DNA from 3 places in the Glaciecola petra genome. Region 1 is predicted to be linked to each of the others. Evidence: predicted binding sites of a transcription regulator. Region 1 holds the regulator's gene; each other region holds the start of a gene.
What was found. Region 1 encodes sigma-54, which starts transcription at its own class of promoters, with help from an activator protein. Its sites were predicted from a motif close to GTTGGCACGNNNNTNGNNT; they were not measured.

Region 1 (7,921 bases):
TCAACTACTGTATGTGTTAGCGTGGGCAAGAGTGAAACCGGAATATTATCAACACAATAATAGCTCAAGTCTTCTAAAGCTCTTAAAGCGATTGACTTTCCAGAACCTGAACGCCCACTTATTATTAACAGTTTCATGATGTTTATTATGCCAAAGCTGCCACTATTTGGTTTTTAGTTTCTGCTTTTCGGATGGCTTTTACAATATCTTTATTACTTAATTTGCGCGCGATACCTGAAAGCGCTTGTAAATGTTGGTCTGTTTGCTCGTCTGGTACCAAGATAGCAAAGAAGATATCGACTGGATGACCATCTATGGCATCAAATTCAATTGGGTGATTGCTTGTCACAATTACAGCTATCATATTGGCCAGGCCTTTTATCCTGCCATGCGGTAACGCGATGCCATTGCCTATGCCAGTACTGCCCATTTTTTCGCGGCTAATTAAGCTACTTAACACTTCAAGTTGGTCTAATTCAGGAGATTGTTTCACAGCAATTTGAGAAATGATTTCAAAGATGCGTTTCTTACTGTTGCACTCAACCGAACATTGAGTCCGGTCGAGTGAAATGATGTCGTTTATTATCATTGATATTTCTTAACGATGGTTAGTATATCGTTTATTCTTAAAGGAGCTTAAAAGTATAGAGCTGGCATTTGAGTCGCTCTAGTTAATGTCGTTTTAACTTTTCTTTATGCTTAATAACCTGTCGGTCTAGCTTGTCTATCAAGCCGTCAATGGCTGCATACATATCGGTATGTTCATTGTTGGCGAAAACTTCACCACCGTTTAAATGCATTGTAGCTTCAGCTTTTTGACTCAATTTCTCGATGTTTAAAATTACATGTACGTTGTTGATATGATCAAAGTGCCTCTCTAATTTTTCAAACTTTGTATCAACATAGTTGCGTAATGAATCGGTGATTTCTACATGATGACCTGTCAGGTTAATTTGCATATAAATAATCCTCTTTTGCTCGTTTACACGAGACTTTTTCGCTGATTGGAAGGGGGAATGTTTAAAGACTCCCGATATTTTGCAATTGTTCGCCTAGCAACGTTTATGCCTTGCTCAGCGAGCATTTGTGCAATTTTGCTGTCACTTAATGGTTTATGGGATGGTTCGTCAGCGACCATTTTCTTAATAAAGGCTCTAATAGCAGTAGACGAACAGTTTTCACCTGAGTCTGTTGACACATGAGAAGAGAAAAAGTATTTCAGCTCAAATATTCCCCTAGGGGTATGCATATATTTTTGTGTGGTGACTCGAGAAATGGTCGACTCGTGCATATCTACCATTTCAGCAACATCATTGAGTACCATGGGCTGCATTTTTTCTGGACCTTGCTCAAAAAATTCTCGTTGCTTTGCGACAATACAATGCGACACTTTGAGTAATGTTTCGTTACGACTTTCTAAACTCTTTATAAACCATTTTGCCTCTTGTAAGTGAGACTTGATATATTGAGAATCGTTCGGATTTTTTGTCGTTTTTGACAACTGAGCGTAAGTTTCGTTTACGGATAAAGCCGGCAATGCTTCATTATTTAATTCTACCGTCCAAATTCCTTTTTTCTTGTAAACGTTGACATCGGGTATGACATATTCAGGTTCTCTCGCAGAAACAACGCTACCAGGACGGGGATTTAGGGTTTTTAGTAAACGCATGACTTCGCGTAATTGGTCTTCTTTAAGCCGTGTTTTACGCATCAACGTACGGTAGTCTTTGCTGCTAATTAAATCGCTATGTTCTTCAATTAAAGAGCGTGCTTGTTCCAACCATGGTGTATTCTCGTCAAACTGTTGCAATTGTACTAACAAGCATTCTTGTACCGAGCGAGCTGCAGCGCCTACTGGGTCAAAACGTTGAATTCGTTTGAGCACGCATTCTACTTCGTCAAGTTCAATTTCGGCGTCATCTAAGCTCTCTAGTATCTCTTCTGCACTCACTGTCAGGTAACCTGATTCATCCACTGAATCAATAATAGCGATGGCGATAGATTTATCTGTTTCACTAAAGTGGGTCATTTCTGTTTGCCACATTAGATGGTCTTGAATGCTCTCAACAGTTTCACCTTGATAAATAAAATCGTCATCGGGATTGGTGCCCACCATTTTAGTAGGCGCTGAACTGGAGCCTAGGTATTCGTCCCAAGAGGTATCTACTGGCAGGTCGTCGGGCAATTCTTTATTTTCTAAAGCCTCATGACTGTCCATTTGATCAGAGCCATCTTTCTCGCCATTGATTTGTGTTTCGGTATTTTCTGATGCACTTGCCGACGCGCCCGCTGTTTCAGAATCGGATTCGCTTTGGTTGCGGTCATCACGACTCTCGTTTTCGAGTGACTCTAACAAGGGGTTAGAATCGAGGGCTTCTTGAATTTCTTGTTGTAAGTCTAATGTGGAGAGTTGCAACAACTTAATCGCCTGCTGCAACTGTGGCGTCATTGTTAGCTGTTGACTAAATTTAAGCTGTAAAGAAGGTTTCATTACATTCCTATCACTACAAACGATTCACACATATTAGCTATAATCACCTATAAAATTAATTTGTTTAACAGTCTCGTATCGCCTTGCTTATTCTCAATATAACATATTCTTTTAATGTACTTATATTAAGTGTTCCTCAATTACTACATCGACAAACACCGTCCATTCTTTTGCATGATTATTTAAATAATCGAATAAAGTTTACTCAAAATAACTACAAAGAAAATTGCTCACCTAAGTATACATCTCTTACTGTTTGATTTGATAGTACTTCTTGCGCATTTCCAGAAGCAATTAATTCGCCATGACTAACAATATAGGCTGTTTCACATACATCTAGGGTTTCTTTGACATTATGGTCAGTGATCAGTACTCCTATACCGCGCTCTTTTAATTGGTATATTATCTTCTTTATATCATTTACAGAAATTGGGTCAACACCTGCAAATGGTTCGTCTAGTAAAATAAATTTAGGGTTGGCTGCAAGCGCTCTTGCTATTTCCACCCGTCTTCTTTCGCCACCAGACAAGCTCATGCCCAAATTATTACGTATATGATTGATATTAAAGTCGTCGAGTAATTCGTCGGCTATTTGTTCCCTCTGGTTATTTGAAATATCTTTGCGTGTTTGCAAAATAGCCATCAGGTTTTCATAAACACTCAATTTCCTAAAAATGGATGCTTCTTGTGGTAAATAACCAATACCTTGCCTGGCGCGTTCGTGCATTGGTTGCATGCTCACATTTATTTGATCTATAAAAATATTACCTTTGTCTAAGGGAACCAAGCCTACGATCATATAAAAGGTCGTTGTTTTACCCGCGCCATTAGGACCAAGTAAACCAACAATTTGGCCAGTGGAGACTTCAATACTAACGTCTCTAACGACTTGTCTCGATTTATATGATTTTGCTAAGTTTTTTGCGCAAAGTGTACTGTTCACGACTATTCGTCTTCCTCGTTTTCATTCTCTTTACTTTTATCTGAGGGTGTACTATTTGAAAATGCACCAGGGCTCAGTACAGTGGTAACTGGGCCGCTGCTATCTGCTGTACTAGATGCGAGAATTTGTTCCTTTGCCATATCAAAAACGATGGAATCACCAGTAACCTGAATTTCGTTTTGTACAATAGATGCCACACCTTTGAGTGATATTGTACGAGCTCCGACTTCGTATACTATTTCGTTAGCTCGTGCTTCAACCATAGTACCGTCTTCTAAGCGTTGTTTATAGCTGGCAGGGTTGCCGCTGGCCATAATGATTTCTTTGCCTTTACCGGCGGCCGCATCGGCTTCTACTCGTTGTGCCAATATTTCCAAGCTACCTTGTCTAATCACTACATTATCAATAAATATAGAGGTTTTCTTTTTGCCATCGAGTGTTTGACTATTCGATACTAAGGTAACAGGTAAGTTAAAGTCAGTACTGATGGCATCGACTTTTGAGGCTGTAGCACTTTCATCTTGAGCCGTGCTTTGTTGATTTTGCATGGCGTGCGCCACCTGAATTGAAGCTAACAAGACAGATGTCGCGATTATTTTACAAGCTAGGCTTAAATTGTGTTTGTACATGATCTTTTAACTCGTATTGTTGGGTTGTTAAATCCCCAAATAAACCGACACTTACTACAGAATAATCAAGTCCGCTTATTTCGACGATCTGATCGGACATTAAGGTCTTATTTTGCAAATTTATTTCTATATACTCGGTGTTGATTTCACGCACATACTCTTCGGTGCGCAGATTCACAATCTTAACATTCTTTTCTAACTGAATGCGATTATTGTCGTGCAAGGTTGCTTCATTGGCGGTTACTTGCCATGGCTCACCCGAATCTAAATAAAGCGTATAAACAGGGTTGGTGAACACGGCAAAGCCTAACTCTTCATAATGCTCCATTTGTTCTGCAGCCATTTGATGGCTTAGCTTACCCTCTTTGTCATACAATTTGCTATTTAAGTTCACTGCTTTGTAATTGGGAATAAGTGAACCATCTCTATTGTTTTCATTTAATGCGTCCTCTGGTTCCAATAGTGTGGGTAAATAAAGTGCTAACACCGCTGAGAAAATTAGCGCAATACTCCATCCTATTCGGTTCATAAGCTTGCACCATGACTAAATTCTAATTTGTTATTTACTTGCAAAAACAAATCACAAAACTCTCTAACTGCGCCCTTGCCACCGCCTAAACTTGTGATGTAGTTTGCTTCCCTTTTTACCATTGGGTGCGCATCATTTACGCTTGCTTTTATTGCACTGTGAGCAAATAAGCCTAAATCTGGCATATCATCGCCCATACTCGCTATTTGATAAGCTTTAAACCCACTTACTTCCATTAATTCAATCATTGCGGTATTTTTATCTTCGCGCCCCTGAATAATGTAATTCACGTTGAGTGATTGCATTCTCTTTTCGACAATGTTTGACTGTCGGCCAGTAATCACTGCCGTTTGGATGCCGCAACTTGCTAGGGCCTTTATGCCATATCCGTCTTTTGTATTAAATGCTTTGAGTTCTTCACCATTATTACCCATATAAATATTGCCGTCGCTGAAAACGCCGTCAACATCAAATACAACCAGTTTGATGGTTTTACACTTTTCAAAAACCGACGCAGAAACAGTGCCGTAGAGGGTTTTAATTTCAGACATTTACACTACCCCAGCTTTAAGCAGCATATACATATTAAGAGCGCCGATGGGCTGATTTTTTTGGTTTAATACAAACAAAGCGGCTATACGCTTATTTTGCATAAGATTAATTGCATCGATTGCTAAACTATTTTCTAGCAAACTAATACCGCCCTGAGTCATTACATCTCTCACTAAAGCGGTATGGATATCTATTTGTTTATCTAAAGTTCGGCGCAAGTCACCATCACTGAAGATGCCAATAAGTTTATTGTCGCCATCCACAATGCCAGTAATCCCTAGGCCTTTGGACGATATTTCCAGTAGGGCTTGCTTTAATGTGGCGCTGTCGTTAACAATAGGCATGTCTTTTCCGCTTACCATGACATCAGATACTTGCAATAAAAGACGTTTTCCAAGTGCTCCACCCGGGTGAGAAAAAGCGAAGTCCTGTGCAGTAAATCCCTTAGCTTCAAGTAATGCTATGGCAAGTGCATCACCAAGGACGAGCGTCGCGGTGGTACTGGTAGTGGGGGCTAAACCCAATGAGCATGCTTCTTTTTCAACATGTAAATTAAGCACAACTGCTGCAGCTTTGGCCAAGCTACTGGTCATATTATTACTGATTGCGACAATCGGCACGCCAATGCGTTTTATTGACGGTAATAAGCCTATTAACTCGCTCGTTTCGCCAGAATTAGAGATACCAATTAACACGTCATTTTGACTTAACATGCCAAAATCGCCATGGTTGGCTTCGCCTGGGTGCATAAAAAAAGCAGGAGTGCCCGTGCTAGCCAATGTTGCTGCAATTTTATTCGCAATATGACCTGATTTACCCATGCCACACACTACAACTTTTCCTTCGCAATTAAGCAGCAGTTCACATGCTTTTTCGAAGCTTTCATCGAGAGAGCTTGCAAGCGTTTGCAATCCTTTGACTTGAATATCGAATGTATGTTTTGCAGATTGTATATAAGTCATATCAATTCTTTACAGCTAAATTAGGTGAGTCGGGCCAATAACCTTAAACGACAATTTATTGCACCATATTAAAAATGGCTACATCCAAATAGCTAAACTAAAACAGCTAAACAAAATCAGGAAAACAACACAAATTGATAACCAATAAATATGCCTAATAAAATACTGGCTTCTATTCGATTAATGCGTCTAGTCCCTTTTAAGTTAAAACAAAAAATAAATAATAATATTGATAAGCCTAACATAACTAGCGAGTCTCTGTTAGCTGCATTGCCATCAATAACAGAAGGGTTTAATAAGCCAGGCATTGCTAGTACCGCTAAAATATTGAATATGTTTGAGCCAATGATATTTCCCAATGCGAGGTCATCTTCACCTTTTAAAACACCAGCAATACTTGCGGCTAACTCGGGCAAACTAGTACCAATTGCGATAATAGTTAAGCCAATGACAAGGTCGCTTATACCAAAGTGTCTGGCTATATGAACAGCAGATTCGACTAAAAAGTGAGCACTAAGTGGCAACAGAATAATGCCAACAATCACCCAAAAAATCGCGTTTGGCGTGGGTACATCACTAGGTACTTCAGTTTCAGTTTCGGCAATTAGAGGATCGTTTTTTTCCACTGTAAATGACAAAACTGCCATTCCGGCAATCACAAGCACAAAGAGGGTAATTAAAACAACCCCTTCAATTTTTGATAGGTGGCTGTCTGCTAAAAAATAAACGGCTATAAGCGTTACTATTAGCATAAGCGGCAGTTCGCGTTTCAAAGTAGAAGACGATACAAGCAAGGGTTTTATCAATACGGTTATGCCAAGCACTAGAGCGATATTAGTGATATTTGAGCCAAGTGCGTTGCCCACAGCAGTGTCGCTACTGCCTGCTAGTGAAGCCGTTGCAGCCACCACAATTTCAGGCGCGGAGGAGCCCATCGCGACAATAGTGAGGCCAATCATCATAGGTGCGACGCCAATATTCTTGGCTAAAGCTGAGGCACCATAAACAAAACGGTCTGCGCTCCAACTTAGAACGACTAAACCTACTACAAAAATGACAACATTAATCAATAACACAAAGGCTTCTTCTTCTATTAACAACTATAAGGTCGTTTTTCATGGGACAAAGGCACAACCCAATTTTTAATTGAGTTAATATATGCTGACCTTATAACTGGAGCAAATTCTAGCGATTTCAATAGAACAAATCACTTAAAACATAAAATAAATAAGATATATCCACAAAATGTACGTTTTGTTACTTTTTCTTACGTTAAAATCATTGAAAAGGGCTAAACTGTCACTATATTGGTCTGTCGGCATAGAATCGCCTAGTATGAATCTTAATCATTGAAAGTGAAAGATTTGTAATATATTGATCATGGCAACTACCGCCAGAGTAATAATTAAAACAAACAGTTCGTGCTTTAATAAAGTGATTGTTGGAATATATACGCTAATAATTACTGAACTTAAAATGCGGGTAAAGACTCTACTTTGTTTGAGTATGCATGCCGACAAAGTTACACGGTATGTAAGTACAACATTTATAACATGGAAAACCATTAGGTTATGCAAGACAACATCGTATCCATCAGTAACATGCAATTCTCCAGAGGAGAACGCCAAATATACAAAGATATTTCTTTGTCGGTGAAGCGTGGCGGAATTACGGCTGTTATGGGACCTAGTGGTATTGGCAAAACAACCTTATTGAAAATTATAGGTGGACAACTAACTCCATCTGATGGCGAAGTCCTGTTCCAAAATGAAAATGTGCATCAAGTTAGTCGAAATCGTCTATACGAAATGCGCC
Region 2 (7,921 bases), on a different contig from region 1:
TATTTTTTCGACTTTAGATTAATAACTAGTAATGCAATTGTTTTGATTATGTAAATACCTATATAATCATCGGACAAATCAGGTTAAGAGTCTAGTTTTTTGTTACTTTTTTCTTCTGTTTTGCTCGAGTTTTTCGTGGTGAAGGAAACTTTTATGTACAAAAAAGGCAACTTTTAATCGTTGCCTTGTGATCTAATAATATTTTTAACACTCAATAGTATGTTTTATAATCCTGCGTGATCTCTAATAACGCCTACTGCAAGACCTTCAATCGTGAAAAATTGAGAAGCAAGATCTACCCGTATTGGCGCAAATTCTTCGTTTTCTGCATGCAGTAAAATTTCGCTACCCTTTCGCTCAAAACGTTTGACTGTAACATCTTCATCAACTCGGGCTACCACAACCTGACCGTTATTAACTTGGTCAGTTTTGTGAACAGCCAACAAGTCGCCATCCATTATGCCAATATTTTTCATACTCTCGCCTTTTACTCTAAGCAAAAAGTCGGCGCGAGGATGAAACATGGCTGGATCGAGTTTGAAACGATTTTCGACATGTTCTTGTGCCAATATTGGCTCACCTGCGGCTACTTGACCGATCAATGGTAAACCTTCTTCAACTTCATCTTCCAAATCAACATTTAATTTAATGCCCCTAGATGTACCAGGCAAAATTTCAATCACACCTTTTTTTGCTAGGGCTTTTAGATGCTCTTCTGCTGCGTTAGCAGATTTAAAACCTAATTGCCGCGCAATTTCAGCTCGAGTAGGCGGCATACCTGTGTCAATCATTGTTGTTTTGACTAAATCTAGAACTTCTTGTTGTCGTGGTGTTAGTGGACGCATAAACAGCCTGTTTTTCTATACAGTTGTTGCTAGTATATCCAGTATTGCTTTAGAAGCAACTTTATTTTTCCACCCAAAATAAAGCAACGAACATCAAATCATGCGCTGAATAGCAAAAATATGTTTAACCCATGGTATTCTATTTTGTTAACTTGGCCCCATATAACTAGGCAGATGGCGGCTTTGCCTGTTAATATATCGGGCATAAATGGCCTGTACAAAGGCGACAATGGAGTAGTTATGAATTCGATAGGTCTCTTTTTCAAAAAACTGATCGCCGCCCCCATCGGCTGGATGGTGTCAGTAAAAAGCGTGCCAAACGATTTATCAAACGAACTGGGGATAGACAAAACTCGCCCTATTGTATACTTGTTACAAACCAAATCTTTTACTGATGCTATAGCACTGCAAAAGTCAACCGAAGCGCTAGGTTTACCCGCTCCTAACAAACCACTAACCCTAGTCAACCAAGAGCATAATCGTAGTTATTATTTAGATCGTCCCCAAAGTCTTCTTACTAAACGTATTAAGCCAACCACGATCGAAGAAAATTTCACCAAAATGTTTAACTTGCATAGAGAATTCGAAGACCTTGATGCCCAAGTCGTACCGGTTTTTATTTCTTGGGGTCGCTCAGCAGGAAAGGAAAAATCTGGATTTGCACAGCTTTTAGCCATAAAAGCTTCTCCAAATTGGTTGCGTAAGGCATTTATCGTTTTATTTTTTGGTCGTGACAACTTTGTTAGTTATTCAAAACCGGTTTCAACTCGGGAAATGGCTTCTTTAAAAGGCAGTGACCAACAAATAGCACACAAATTAATAAGAGTGGCACGCACTCATTTCCAGCGTAAACGACAAACATTAAGTGGCCCAACATTATTAGAACGAGAAACACTACATAACTCGTTACTTGGCGCAAAAGCGGTCAAACAAGCGATAGAAGAAGAAAGTCGACAGAAAAAACTCAGCCCAGAAAAAGCCCGGCAGAAAGCAATTAAATATGTGGACGAAATAGCTGCCGATTATCGCGAAGGTCTAATACGGCTTGCCGACCGATTATTAACGCGTATTTGGAACAAGATATATGACGGTATCGATGTATCGCATGCAGAAAGAGTGCGCGAATTAGCAGCCAATGGACATGAAATTATTTATGTACCTTGTCATAAAAGTCATATGGATTATTTATTGCTGACTTATGTGATTTATCATGAAGGATTGGTCACGCCACATATCGCTGCCGGTATTAACTTAAATTTTTGGCCAGCTGGCCCAATTTTTAGGCGCTGCGGGGCGTTTTTCTTACGTCGCAGTTTTGCAGGCAATAAGCTATACAGTTCAATATTTAGAGAATATCTAGAATTACTGTTTAATAAAGGTTACTCCGTTAAGTATTTCCCTGAAGGCGGTCGTAGCAGAACAGGTCGTTTACTACCTCCCAAAACTGGCATGCTAGCCATGACCATACAAGCTGTAACCAAAGGCGTAAAAAGGCCCGTATCTATCGTGCCCGTTTACCTTGGGTATGAGCACGTTATGGAAGTTAAGAGTTACCAAAAAGAACTCAAAGGAAAATCCAAGAAGAAAGAGTCACCTACTCAAGTTTTCTCTGCTATCAGAAAATTAAAAAACTATGGGCATGGCTATGTCAATTTTGGCGAACCTATCGCCTTGCATACATACTTAGATGAACAAGTATCTGACTGGCGTGAACAAATTCCTGAAGGCGACAAAAAGCCCAAATGGCTAACACCTACCGTGAATAATCTTGCCACCAAAATAATGACCACAATTAATAAAAATGCGGCATTAAATGGGACTGCACTATTAGCCTTTTGCTTATTGTCATCTAAAACACAAATTATGAGTAAAGACGAATTAGTCACCGCCGTCACTGACTTTTTGGCAATATTCAAAGCTAATCCATATAGTGATGATGCTACTTTCCCTAGTGCAGAGGCAAGCGAAATTGTTAATCGCACCTTAGCCTTAAATCGCTTTCAACAAACCCAAGATAAGTATGGTGAAATGGTTTCTCCCAAACCAGACAATGCTCTACTACTTACCTTTTACCGCAATAACATTATGCATATGTTTGCGCTTCCTAGCTTGGTAATGGCAGCTGTATTCGCCCATAAGAAATTAAGCAAATCGGCATTGTTAGGGTTAGTTCAAGATCTATATCCAATGCTAAAGCGTGAGTTTTTTATGCATATGAACATAGAACAAGCCATTGCATACGTTGATTCTTTATTACCTTACTTACTTCAACAAGGCTTTTTGCAGCAGTCTGACGAATTAATTAGCATACCTGAAACAAGCTCGAAGGGATTTCACAGTGCTTGGTTAATGAGTCGGAGTATGCAAGAGACTTGGCAGCGGTATGCCGTTGTATTAAGGGTCTTAGAAACCGAAAAAAATATTGGCCGCTCACAATTAGAACGCCAATCAACTACTGTTGCAGAAAGACTGTCTATTTTATTTGGAATGCACTCGCCTGAGTTTTATGACAAGAATGTATTGGGTACTTTTGTAAATGCTTTACGCGAAAACAAGCTTGTTGAAAGCCACGAAGACGGTAGCTTAGGTTTTTCTGATGCGAGTAAGACTTTGAAAGATGCAATTGAACCTCTTGTTTGGCCAGAAATTATTCAACATTTGGAACGCATTTAAACTCATATTTTTTTGCGAAATACACTAAGTTGTAGTGATTTTACTCAACAGAATGAATCCCAAAAAACATAGGTCATTGTTTTTAAATCATTTTATTTTTGGCACGCGCTATGCTTTTAAATGGACTCATGGCTGAAATAACCCCCTAAAATCGCCAATAGAATTAAAGGACATAAAAATGACTGTAAAGTTAGAAGATCGCCCAAGAGAACAGGTAAAAGAAGAAGTTATCGATACCCTCATTCATAACTACAGTCATGGTTTTATCTCAAATGAAGCGTTTGAGCGCAGGCTCGATAAAGTCATTGCGGCGACTAGTAATCAGGCAATGCTAGATGAAATCGAAGATTTATCAGACGCTCCTGATGACACAATAAAACAACATAAGCAAAAACAATTCTCGGTCAATTATGCCAACAATGAAGTTGAAGAAAGCGAAAACATGATAAGTGTTCTTTCTGAAACTGACCGTAGCGGTGTATGGGAAGTACCCAAATTAATCAAAGTGTACTCTATTCTTGGTAGCGCAAAAATAGATTTCACTGATGCTCGGTTTTCCTCACCCAATGTGCGTATTAAAATAATTAGCTTCATGGGTAGCGAGCGAATTTTTGTGCCCGAAAACGTTAATATTGTTTCTAAGGCGGTTTGCGTATTGGGCAGTGTAAAAAACCGCGCTGCGTCTATAGCCCCTTCTCAAGCGCCAACAATCACTGTGGAAGGCGTAATAATTTTAAGTGACTTGACGATTAAAATTCGCACTACTGTGAAAGAAAAATTTATTGCATTTGCTAATCAAATGAAAGAAATGTTTGATCCAAACAAGATGTAAATGCCTCTACTGGGGCTAACTAGCGAGCGGATAAAAAGAACTCATAAGCTGGATCATTAACATGTTCTCGGACGTCAAAATCGAGTTCGTCCAAATAGCGCTGGAAACTAGCTCTTTGTTCATGACTCAGTTCAAAACCAACTAATACCATGCCTTGAGCGGCGCCGTGATTACGATAATGAAACAAGGTAATATTCCAAGATTCACCCAAAGTATTTAAAAAGTGCATCAATGCCCCAGGATACTCAGGAAAAGAAAAACTAAAAACACTTTCTTCAAATTGTACTTTTGGGCGGCCACCTACCATGTGTCTAACATGCAATTTCGCAAGTTCATTTTGTGACATATCAAAACAATCATACCCTTTGGAAGTCAGTTTACTCATCAAAGCTGCAAATTCTTCAGCGCCATTTCGTAGCTTTACGCCCACAAAAATATGTGCTTCTTCGGTACCGCTAAAACGATAATTAAATTCGGTAATTACTATTCCACCTAGTAGCGTACAAAAAGCTTTGAACGCACCTTTAGTTTCAGGGATTTTTACTGCGAATACTGCTTCTTTCTGTTCACCTAGCTCGCACCGCTCCGACACATAACGCAAAGTATGGAAATTGATATTAGCGCCGCATAACACTCCGGCCATGCTTTTACCTACTGTCTCATGCTCTCGACAATATTTTCGGATAGCGGCAATCGACAGCGCACCAGCAGGTTCTGCAATCACTCGGGTGTCATCAAAAATATCTTTAATAGCGGTACATATTTCATCATTTGATACTGTCATCACATCATCGACAAATTGCTTGCATATCTCAAATGGTTCCTCACCAATTATTTTCACTGCAACACCGTCAGCAAAAATACCAACATGATCAAGCATGACAGGTTTACCTGCTTCGAGCGCAGCTTTTAAGCAAGCGGATTCTTCTGACTCCACAGCAATAATTTTAATTTCAGGTTTTATTTGTTTTATAAACACTGCCATACCAGCAGCTAATCCCCCTCCACCAACAGCAACAAATAAAATATCAATATGGTTCAATTGTTCTAGGAGTTCTTTGGCAATAGTCCCTTGACCAGCAATGACGTCAGGGTGGTCAAAAGGAGGGATCATAGACAAAGATTTTTCTGTACATAATTGACTAGCATATGCGCTCGCTTGATCAAAACTGGTGCCATGCTGAATGACAGTCGCAAAATCCCCACCAAAGTGTTTGACTGCATTTACTTTTATATCGGGGGTGGTTTCAGGCATCACGATAGTCGCTTTAATGCCCATCGCATTCGCTGCGTATGCAACACCTTGTGCATGATTTCCAGCAGAAGCAGCGATAACGCCAGCGGCTTTTTGCTCATTGCTTAACTGAGCCATGCAGTTGTAAGCTCCGCGTAATTTGAAGGACTTAACCGGCTGTTGGTCTTCTCGTTTTAAGAAAATATGGTTACCCAGCTGTTTTGATAAGCTTTCGAGCTTGCTTGTATCGCTTACTTTAACAGCATCGTAAATTGGGGCTTTAAGTATGTTTACCAAATATTCAGAAACAGTTCTCATCATCTAATTCTGCTCACGTATCAAGTTGCGGATATATACTACTACTGAACCCAAATTTGGCATCAGTCTCTCCTTTTTATATTTATAAGATATTGTAAACATTAAATGTGGGTAACGCTTGTTGTTTTTAATTTTAATTTCCAGGCTTAGATACTTGAACATAATTCGTCAATAATGAAAAAAGCCCAACATAAATAGGGTTTTAGAAAAGAAATCTCTTACTTAGCGAAGCCCCAACAGTGTCCTGAAACACAAAATTATTCTAAAATAGTTAAAAACCTTAGAATGTAAAACATCTTTGAAATTATTGAAAAAAATTTTAGATCTAAAGCTTGTCAAGTATCGTAAATTATTCCTAGATATAAAAAAGTATACCTTATTAAAAAAATATCGTAGAATAGGTTCCATAAAGTAGACTTTTGTAGTGAAAAGAGTCTCAAAATAATAAGTAAAAAGCATTCGGGGACGGATATGCTTACATACGGGATAGAAGAAGAATTTATGTGGTTAAGTAGGGATGGCAGACAATCTGCCCTCCCTCCTTTTGATGTCTGGGATTCGCCAACTGAAAATTTTTCGCTAAGCAAAGAGACACATTTGGGTGTCGTTGAGATTTCAAGCCATATACTCACTTCATTTCGAGATGTAGCACGCCATTGCTCAAATAGTCGAGCATGGCTTCACGCCCAGGCAAACATTCACGACGCCACTGTTTTTGCTGGTGGTACGCATCCTACACTTAAATGGCAAAACGAACCTTTAGTTGACACTGAATATCATGGAAAGACCTTAGAGCGTTACGGTGAAGTACTAAAACGCGGATTAGTGTTTGGCATGCATGGTCACATTGGTGGTATTACTGAAGAAGATATGCCCAGAGTCTTCAATACCTTGCGTTCTTATTTGCCTATTTTTTTAGCGATGAGTGCAAACTCACGTGAATTTGCTGGCAGAGATACCGGAATGGAATGCTACCGCATGACTGCATTTTCTAGCTTACCTCGCACCGGCATACCTGACGTTATTAGCAGTGCGAAAAGTGAAATAGCGAAGCTGAATCATTTGGTTAATCAAAAAGTCCTTGAACGAACTACCGAGCTTTGGTTTGATGCGCGATACCACCCAGTTTATCGTACTATCGAAGTGCGCAATATGGATATGCAGGCTAACAGTCAGCTAGCCAGTGCAATGCTAACGCTTATGTTTGCAGTTGTTGAACAAATTCATCGAAAAAACACAGTATTAGAAAATTGGAAAGCACCTACTAGCCTTATCAACGAAAATCGGTGGATTGCAATGCGTGATGGCAAAAATGCCTGCTTATTCAATGACCAGTATGAGCAAGTAGAGATGAGCACAATTATGCATACCTTGATCGCTAAAACTAAAAAACGCCTTCCCGAGGCAGCATTGCAAACGCTTTGTGAACACTTTAACGTGAACGTAGAAGAAACAACAGTTGTATGACAATTTTTGCATGGCGTACTCACGCCAAGCGCTAATAAATTCAAAACGCATAGCTAAACGATGGCCACACCCATCAACAGAGATTTTTTTGCATCATCCGATATTTTTTGCGCAAAAAAAACTGGATGCTTGGGCAAAAAAAGCCTGCCAAATTGCAGATTTGCTTACCAACAATAAAGTTTACTCTCCAGGCATTGAAGCACTCAATAAAACTCTTAAAACTGATACACCCGACTGCTTTAGCGTTGATTTCGCAATAGTAGAAACAAATGGTGACCTCGACATCAAGCTTATTGAGGCACAAGCTTTCCCTTCAGCTATGAGTCTAATGTTAGATTTAGAAGACCTCTATGCACCTGATTCTACACTTTGCCAAACAAGTACACATACTAGGCGCAAGCTCGTCGAAGACACTATTACGCATGGTTTGCCTGCCCACCATCTAGTAATGTTAGATCAAAATATTATTCGCCAAGGCACAGCAGACGATTTCATGAGCAGCTTACACATCGCTTCGCCTCGTTCTATATTGGACATATACCCGTACAAAAG
Region 3 (7,921 bases), on a different contig from region 1:
TGGAATGAGGAATTTTTTAGCCGTAAATAGTCCTGCTAACATTACTAAAGATGCGATTAATTCACTTGTTCCAATCACATATGCATTAAATATACCTGGTGGTAAGAATAGACCTTCTATGCCAAATGATTCAAATGCCCAATCATTTAAGGTACCGAAAATATGTAAGGTTTCGGTAGAGTCAGTAAATTTAAACCTTAAGGCTTGTATGAATACAATGCTAATGTAAATGACCATCACTGCAATAACATTCTTCTTTGTTAGATATTTAGATAACATGAGGAGTCCTTTTTTATATTTTCATGGTTTTATTTTGTATTTAAATCTACTTTTTCTGGGTATATTCTGTCTGCTTCAGCAATAAAATAGTCCAAATCTTCATTGAACCGTTCAGCAACCCGCTTGCTGTAGTTTAAGTAAAGCTTACCTTTGTATATCTGAAAAGCGTCTTCATCAATGCTGACCAATTTGTCGTTAGCCATACCAAAGGCGCAGTATCCACCATATTGAGGCGCGTATTTTTCAGGATCAGCAACAAACAACGCTTTGTTTTCAGCGCTAACAAAATGCCATTGTGCTCCTCGCCACGTGTATACAAATTCGTCAATTCCCTTTCGAGCTTTGTTGTCTGTCCAATAAGCGACTGTGTCATATCCATAAATTGCTTTGTTATTAAAGGTGCCTGTTTCCACCGGCGCATTGGCAAAGGCAACGGTACTTGAAACTAATAATATTAATAAAGTAAATATGCGCATTTTATTTCCTTGTTCAGTTTGTATTGATAAATTGGTATTATCACATCGACAGTCATTAAAACTAAACTCAATGGTTTACTATGTCAACTCGTTTTATACCAGTTACATTGATATAACCGGCGAAGCAATTGAAAAATTTCAATTGCTTCAACATTTTTTTGTGAACCATTGTAAACTTTAAAGTTTACTTTATTTGTATATAGGATTATCGATATGCCACAACTATCCAAAAGAGAAGTCGTTATTGATAGCGCAATCGTCCTATTTAAGAAATTTGGCATCAATTCAACAGGTGTCGAGCATATAATCAAAGAAGCTAATGTCTCTAAAAAAACCCTCTATAATCACTTTAAAACAAAAGACGACCTTGTTTTGGCGTCTCTCAGAAAAGATGACGAAGTTGGTCGAAATGCGTTGATGCGTTATGCCGAACAAGCTTCAGATGATCCGAAACTTCAGATCTTAGCTATTTTCGACTTTTATAATCTATGGTTTAACAGCGCTAGTTTTAATGGATGTTTATTTACCAACTCTGCGGGTGAAATTTCTGAAGAAAATGCAGCTGGTAGACGGATATGTGCTGAACATAAAAGACTGATTCAGCAATACATTGAAAACCTTGCCATAAAAGCTGGTATTGAGAACCCTAAAGAGACTGCGCTAAAATTGAACCTATTGTTAGAGGGATCAATTGTGTATGCGTATGTGATGGATAAAAAAAGCGCGGCTTTAGAAGCAAAAAAGATTGCCGCGCTTTTTGTAACTGCTGATATAGAATCTTAAACCTAACAGCCCATATCTATTTTTGATTGCTCGTCCGCAACGGTGATACAGTTACCCGACGGCAGACTGTCTGGGACGTAGCGCTTTAAATTTGGATCGTGTAAAGCAGATTCTAAAAACACACTTAGGTCATTTATTTCCTCGTTGCTTAAGCCCAAGGGAACAAAACGATGATCAAGTGAACTAGCTGGAATGTCTTTTTGTGAAATAGCCGCATTTTTATATTCAACAACAGCTCTTATTGCAGAAAAAGAACCGCCATGACCAAACACATTAGTATCTGCTAGATTATATAAAGTTGGCACCTTAAACTGATAATTATCGCTTGGGTCACGCGTGAACCCCCCTCGACCTTGGCTAGTGGCGTCATCAACCGAACCCGTTACTGCGGGATCATTCCTTGAAAAATCATCGAAGCCGATAGCAAAGAAAATTTCGTCTTCAGTAGCACCCACATTTGAGCTAAGTGCTGGACCATTATGACAAGCTGAGCAATTTGCTTCACCAAAAAACAAGTTAGCTCCGCGTAACTCTTGCAAAGTCATCGCGTCATTGTCGCCCTTTAACCAAAGTTGGAAAGGAGATTGATTTGCCAATACCGTTCTTTCGTAGGCAGCAATTGCTTTTGAAACGTCTTCTTTTACGTCACTAGAACCATCTGGAAAAGCTTGTTCATATAAGCTTGCATATTCCGGGTTCATTTGAACTAAAGAATCTATTTCCGAATTAAGCCGATGTACTGTTTGCCCTGCAACGCCTTGAATTTCTAGGCCAGATAATTGTCTATTATTTTCTGCTTTTGGTGTGCCCGGTGTGGCTAATATTTCTCTATCAATACCAGCATTGACTATACCATTAATAGCATTACCAAATTGACCATTCCATAGCATGACGTCTTGATAAGCAGTATTGAGAATAGTGGGTGAGGTAACCGGCTGAACATCAGGCTTAAGATGAGGCTCGCTGGCATCCATTGAAAAACCGTTTGCTAACACTCGAGAAGCCCCATTGTTTGCAAAACCAGAGCCTCCTTCACCAATTCCTTGTTTAATACCTGACTTGAAGCCCGCATCTGCATGGTGACAACTGGCACAAGACCAAGTGCCTTGCATATTGCTATTAACCCCTGCCGTACTCAAACCAGTCTCATGAAACAGGAGCTTACCCAATTCTACCTTTTCGGCAGTAATTACGTTATTTGGATCTTGAGGAATATTGCTAAAATCATTACTTTCTGGCAATAAAAATGCATTTAAACCTTCACCTTGAGACACTTCCGAGATTAATTGTTTTAACTCATCAGAAGCGATTTGCTGAGGTGTTTGCGTGATTTCAGCTTGTTCAGTTTCTACAACCGTTATACCTTCACCGTTACACGCCGCGATGAATAATGCCGAGCTCAAAATAATAATGCGTGTTTTAACTACCATTGCCAATACCTTTTTTATTTACTAATACAGCGCTAGAATTTTCTAGCATTTATCCAACATGGTATGAGCTTTTTATATTTTTATTTCAATAGCTCACGTATAGCAATTACCGTGCCTATTTTATTTTCTTTAAATTACAACAACTTAAAATTTCAAATAGATCGATTGTAAAAATATCTGACGACATTATTTGAAACCGAATTTACTCTGGGAAGAGAATTACATATCCTCAAAATGAACATTCTACTCGCCGAATATAGTATGTGATGATGCAAACTTTAAGGTGAATTTGTTAGTTATCGATTTGTCAGCTAATTTTACAGCGTCATTTAAGGTTTCTATAAATCATTGTTTTTAATGTGCTTTTTAGTTGGCATGACAATTGCTTAAGGCTAATCTGTGAGCAGGTTGTTTATCACCTGTACAACTCAACGCTAATTTTAGCAAGTATTAAACTAGTCATTTTTGGAGTAAAAAAATGAAGACATGGAAAACTATTCTTTTAGGGTCATTATTCGCAGTAGCAACAAGCTCTCAAGCCGCCCTTTACACTTTTCAAACAAATCCAGGTGCAGGTGGTTCGTTAGGTGATCAAATTACTGATCTAGTAACAACTTATGACGATTTAAATGAACGATTCACTTTTGACGTTGATTTTTCTGGTACACAAGAAGTCGACGGATTCTGGTTGGTCGTAAACGCGGGTGGAAACCCTAAAAGCGCTGACGTAAATGAATTAGCGATTATATATGGCGACATGGAAACAGGTATTGCTAGTACTTATGCCTACAATGGTCAAAACAATGCAAACAGTATCAACACCCCAGGAATTTTGTTAGATACGACTACATTCTCAGCAGTAGAGGGTGGAGGATTTGAGTTAGATATGGACGTAAGCGGAATTAACAGCTGGAATACTGCTGATACTGCTGCAGACTACGCTGGTATTCAGTTCGATAGTTCTGTTGGTATTTGGTTCCATTACTCTACTGGGTCAAACTTTGGCTACACTAATGGTGATATCACATCTTACAGCTTTGCTCGTCAAGGTTGGTATGATGTAGGTAATAGAGCTACTGAAGAAGGTACTTCTCCTGTACAAGCTTCTTCACCTGCTACTATCGCTCTTGTAGGTTTAAGCTTACTAGCCCTTGGTATGCGTAGAAAAATCAGCAAGTAATTACACTAGCTGAACAAAACAAAAAGCCAATTGTTGCAAAACAATTGGCTTTTTTAATTTTACCTGTCTTATTCATTCGACCTTAAACTAGCTAAGGATTGATGATCCCAACTTAGCGAGTTATTTTTCTTTATAGCGGTTCCACCAAGCGAATATGATTGCTGAATATATTTTTTACCCGATAAACAAGCAATACCCTGTTCGGTGATACAAAAACGCTGCTCTTGCCAATGCTTATCCGAATCTTCAATAGTAAAAAAAGAGTGATCATTGCCGGCCAGTGGCAACATGAGTGCATAAAACATCATGTCTCCCAAAAATGGCAAAGGTTCATTTTCTTGGTACTCTTTAAACCATGTTTTCATTGAAACATTGTCGCCTAGTCGTTCCAACGCTTGCAAACCGAGGGTTTGTGTAAGGCGTAAACCCGTTTGTATATTTGGCAACTCTTGTAAATGCCGAAACAGGACATTTTTCATGTTAGGTAAACAGTCTAATTCATGATGATTAATAATATTGATTAACAAATCTGGTTTTGATGCTCTTAAGGCCTGCCAGCAAGTATTTGCCTGGCTTTGTAATTTTGCTGTTATTGGTTTGCGCAATTGCCAACAAGCGCGAATGGCTTCTGCCGGTAGTTGGCCAAAGCCAATAAACCTTTGGGTACCCGGAAAATTGTTTAGTTCGATAAGTTCTATCACCGTATTATCTTTTGATGAAAGCAATGCCAATGCACGTAAAAGCATAAATTGATCATAGCTATCATGTTCGACCCAAAAAACAAGTCTCTCAAATTTATCGTCTAATAGTATTTGTATGTTCTTTAATTCTGCTTGGATAATATGCTGAGCAGGTTTGCTAATACCCATTATTGGTATAAGTGTAGTTGCAACAAATTGAGCACGTTTTGCAATAAAGTCTTGGTCATTGGCAGAAATTGGCCCTATACATAAAGGGTCGATCAGTGGCAAAAATTCACCAACAAACCCACAAATTTTGAGTTGTCGTTGAATGTCGTGACCGCAGCGAATATGCAAGGTAGTTAGGTCTCTATCTAATGCATGTTCTTTGTTTTTAATTGCCTGTTTGTGTCGTTCTAGTTCCTCTATGTGCTGCTTAAGTTTTGGCCACGATGGCAAACCTAACTCACGTGCCAGCGCAAACTGGACATCGGCAAGTTGGATATTTTTCTTATCAATCGAATTAAAATGCGGATGGTAGTTTTGAATAAAAGATAATGCCTTTGCATCACCCTTTTGGATTAATTTCAGCCGTTTTTTTGCTGTTTTCTTTTGTTTCTCGAGACTAATCGAAAATTGATTCTTACTTTTCATTGAATACCCTTTTACAACTTCCACACTCGCCATAGATGAAGTTTAAAAGAAGGTAAAATTTAAATCCTGTAATAACAGGAAAAGTCTTTTCAAAAGCCCTGAACCGAGTTCTTTGTGCGAGTAATACAAGCGTTAGGCTAACGCTTGTAAAGACTAACTAGTAAACGCTGACATTGCAAACCAAGCAATAAAAAATGAAGATTCGATTTACTAAGCGAAATGTCAATTGCTACAGCTAGCCAAGCGGGACTGATTAACCGTGGGAATAGCATTATTTACTCGATGTAACTTGGCTACAAGATGCAAACTATGCACTGTCATTTGGTGTTAACAGCAATGTTTTATCCAAATATTATGGTGATCAACGGTGGTCATCAGCGTCTTCCCTTTCTTGCCTGATAATTGCATCCCGCTCGTTTATTGGTAGTAACTGCTGACTATATTCAGCATGAAAATCTTGTGCGGGACTGTAATCAAAATCACAATTATTTTCCATTCCAGGAAAGTTTGGACAGGCAACGACACCCTCTGAAGATTGCGTGGCTAGCTCATCACTTGTGGCGCATCCAGTCAAGAAAACGACCATAAAAGACAGAATGCAAAGACTTTTATTACAACGATTAATCGCAACATACTTCATAAATTATCCTTTTGACTCTGTCTGGTCCATATCATATGGCCGCATTCATTTAGTCTACTAAACTTGCGAACAACTCGCTGAACCTAATTTCTTGTTTGCCACACAACAAGCTTGCCGCCTTAACAATTGTCATCATTTCTTCGGTAGCGCGCGCAAAGTTGTCGTTCACGATAACATAGTCAAATTCGTTGTAATGTTGCATTTCACTTTTTGCTTGTTGCATACGATCATTTATTACCGATTCAGCGTCTTTACCTCGACTCACCAAACGCGCATTTAATTCAGCTTCAGATGGCGGCATAACAAAAACAGATATCACCTCAGGATTAACAGCTTTTACCTGCCTTGCTCCCTGCCAATCTATATCTAAAAAAACATCTACCCCTTGTATTAGCTTATCGGCAATGGCTGATTTGGAGGTGCCATAATAGTTACCAAATACCTCGGCATACTCGTAAAAAGCATCGGCTTCAATTAACTCCTCAAAACTAGATTTACTAACAAAATGATAGTGTTGTCCATCCTCTTCTCCCTCTCGAGGGGTGCGCGTAGTATGAGACACTGACAACTGAGCAGGATTGAATAAGTGACCTTCGTTAGCACGTTGAATTAAGGCCGAGATTAAGCTCGATTTCCCTGCACCTGAGGGTGCTGCAACTATAAAAAGATTGCCAAGTTGTTTCGAGTTTTGCGTTTTGATTGGCGTCATATTAGCCTCTATGTGTCGATAAAAATTAACTTTACCGACGTGTCGTATCTTAAAGTTGTTGCAAGGAGTTTATTCTAAGCGAACTAAGCGAAATTAAACAGCAAAGTTTACACATTGTTTTGAGGCGCTAAATTAGGGTGGTCGGGCCAAATTTATATGTTAGTATTAGGCGCATATATCCCCCTTAAACGTCTACTTTTTGGAGCACATTTGTATGACTGAAAGCGAATATCATCATATGCTCGATGAACTATTCATTCGCATTGAAGAAGCACTAGACAATCTCGAGTCTGTCGATATTGATTACGAAAGTGGTGAGGGTATTCTCACTTTGATCTTGCCTGATCAGTCTAAAATTATCTTAAACAAGCAGCCGCCTTTGTTACAACTTTGGGTGGCAACGAAATATAACGGCCATCATTTTAATTATGATAACGGAAAGTGGATCGACGAGCGTTTTGGTGGAGAGTTTTTTGCATTTTTCGATGAGGCTGTATCAAAGCAAGCAGGGACAGAAGTAAGTCTTAACTTACAATAAATTAACACTACTTATTTAGATATTTTCAAGGATTTCAATATGCCAACTCAGCTTCTTCCTTCTGTTGAAGTGGCTCCTAGCGGAACACATAAATCAACCATTATATGGCTACATGGTCTTGGTGATTCTGGTAACGGTTTTTCACCTATCGTTCCTCAATTACAATTAAACCCAATGCTGGGTATCAAATTTATTTTCCCCCATGCGCCTGTGCGCCCGGTTACTATCAATAATGGCATGGCGATGCGCGCCTGGTACGATATTAAAACCCTTGATATGAGCAGTCGCGCTGACGTAGAGGGCGTACTTGAGTCAAGCGAAGCAGTTAAAGCGCTCATTGATAACGAAATAGACAATGGTATTCCCCCTGAAAAAATTATGTTGATAGGATTCTCCCAAGGAGGCGTGATCGCGCTGCATTTGGGGCCTCGGTATGAAAAACGTCTTGCTGGTATTGTCGCGTTATCAACATATATGTGCGAACCACAAAACTTACCTTACGAAAAAGCTGAAGCTAACCAAGAGACACCCATTTTATGTTGTCATGGTCAG

Region 2: RM552_RS09750 (LiaF domain-containing protein) is a predicted target of sigma-54. The motif match lies at 3,616-3,634, and genes of this name have one in related genera.
Region 3: RM552_RS15890 (PEP-CTERM sorting domain-containing protein) is a predicted target of sigma-54. The motif match lies at 3,338-3,356, and genes of this name have one in related genera.

What each region holds. Positions count from the first base shown of each region.
Region 1 covers NZ_JAVRHX010000004.1:273,353-281,273, reverse strand. Annotated here, with positions in the region: gene rapZ (RNase adapter RapZ) at 1-137, opposite strand, end outside; gene ptsN (PTS IIA-like nitrogen regulatory protein PtsN) at 146-589, opposite strand; gene hpf (ribosome hibernation promoting factor) at 672-959, opposite strand; gene RM552_RS14160 (RNA polymerase factor sigma-54) at 983-2,491, opposite strand; gene lptB (LPS export ABC transporter ATP-binding protein) at 2,706-3,434, opposite strand; gene lptA (lipopolysaccharide transport periplasmic protein LptA) at 3,437-3,982, opposite strand; gene lptC (LPS export ABC transporter periplasmic protein LptC) at 4,032-4,592, opposite strand; gene kdsC (3-deoxy-manno-octulosonate-8-phosphatase KdsC) at 4,589-5,143, opposite strand; gene RM552_RS14135 (KpsF/GutQ family sugar-phosphate isomerase) at 5,144-6,106, opposite strand; gene RM552_RS14130 (calcium/sodium antiporter) at 6,223-7,206, opposite strand; gene RM552_RS14125 (ATP-binding cassette domain-containing protein) at 7,678-7,921, shown strand, end outside.
Region 2 covers NZ_JAVRHX010000002.1:432,527-440,447, reverse strand. Annotated here, with positions in the region: gene lexA (transcriptional repressor LexA) at 225-845, opposite strand; gene plsB (glycerol-3-phosphate 1-O-acyltransferase PlsB) at 1,086-3,518, shown strand; gene RM552_RS09750 (LiaF domain-containing protein) at 3,697-4,350, shown strand; gene ilvA (threonine ammonia-lyase, biosynthetic) at 4,370-5,905, opposite strand; gene RM552_RS09740 (carboxylate-amine ligase) at 6,374-7,369, shown strand; gene RM552_RS09735 (hypothetical protein) at 7,380-7,921, shown strand, end outside.
Region 3 covers NZ_JAVRHX010000006.1:92,586-100,506, reverse strand. Annotated here, with positions in the region: gene RM552_RS15910 (hypothetical protein) at 1-279, opposite strand, end outside; gene RM552_RS15905 (YHS domain-containing (seleno)protein) at 309-755, opposite strand; gene RM552_RS15900 (TetR/AcrR family transcriptional regulator) at 969-1,538, shown strand; gene RM552_RS15895 (cytochrome-c peroxidase) at 1,541-2,968, opposite strand; gene RM552_RS15890 (PEP-CTERM sorting domain-containing protein) at 3,447-4,148, shown strand; gene RM552_RS15885 (DUF1835 domain-containing protein) at 4,217-5,482, opposite strand; gene RM552_RS15880 (hypothetical protein) at 5,844-6,122, opposite strand; gene gmk (guanylate kinase) at 6,172-6,831, opposite strand; gene cyaY (iron donor protein CyaY) at 7,046-7,369, shown strand; gene RM552_RS15865 (dienelactone hydrolase family protein) at 7,409-7,921, shown strand, end outside.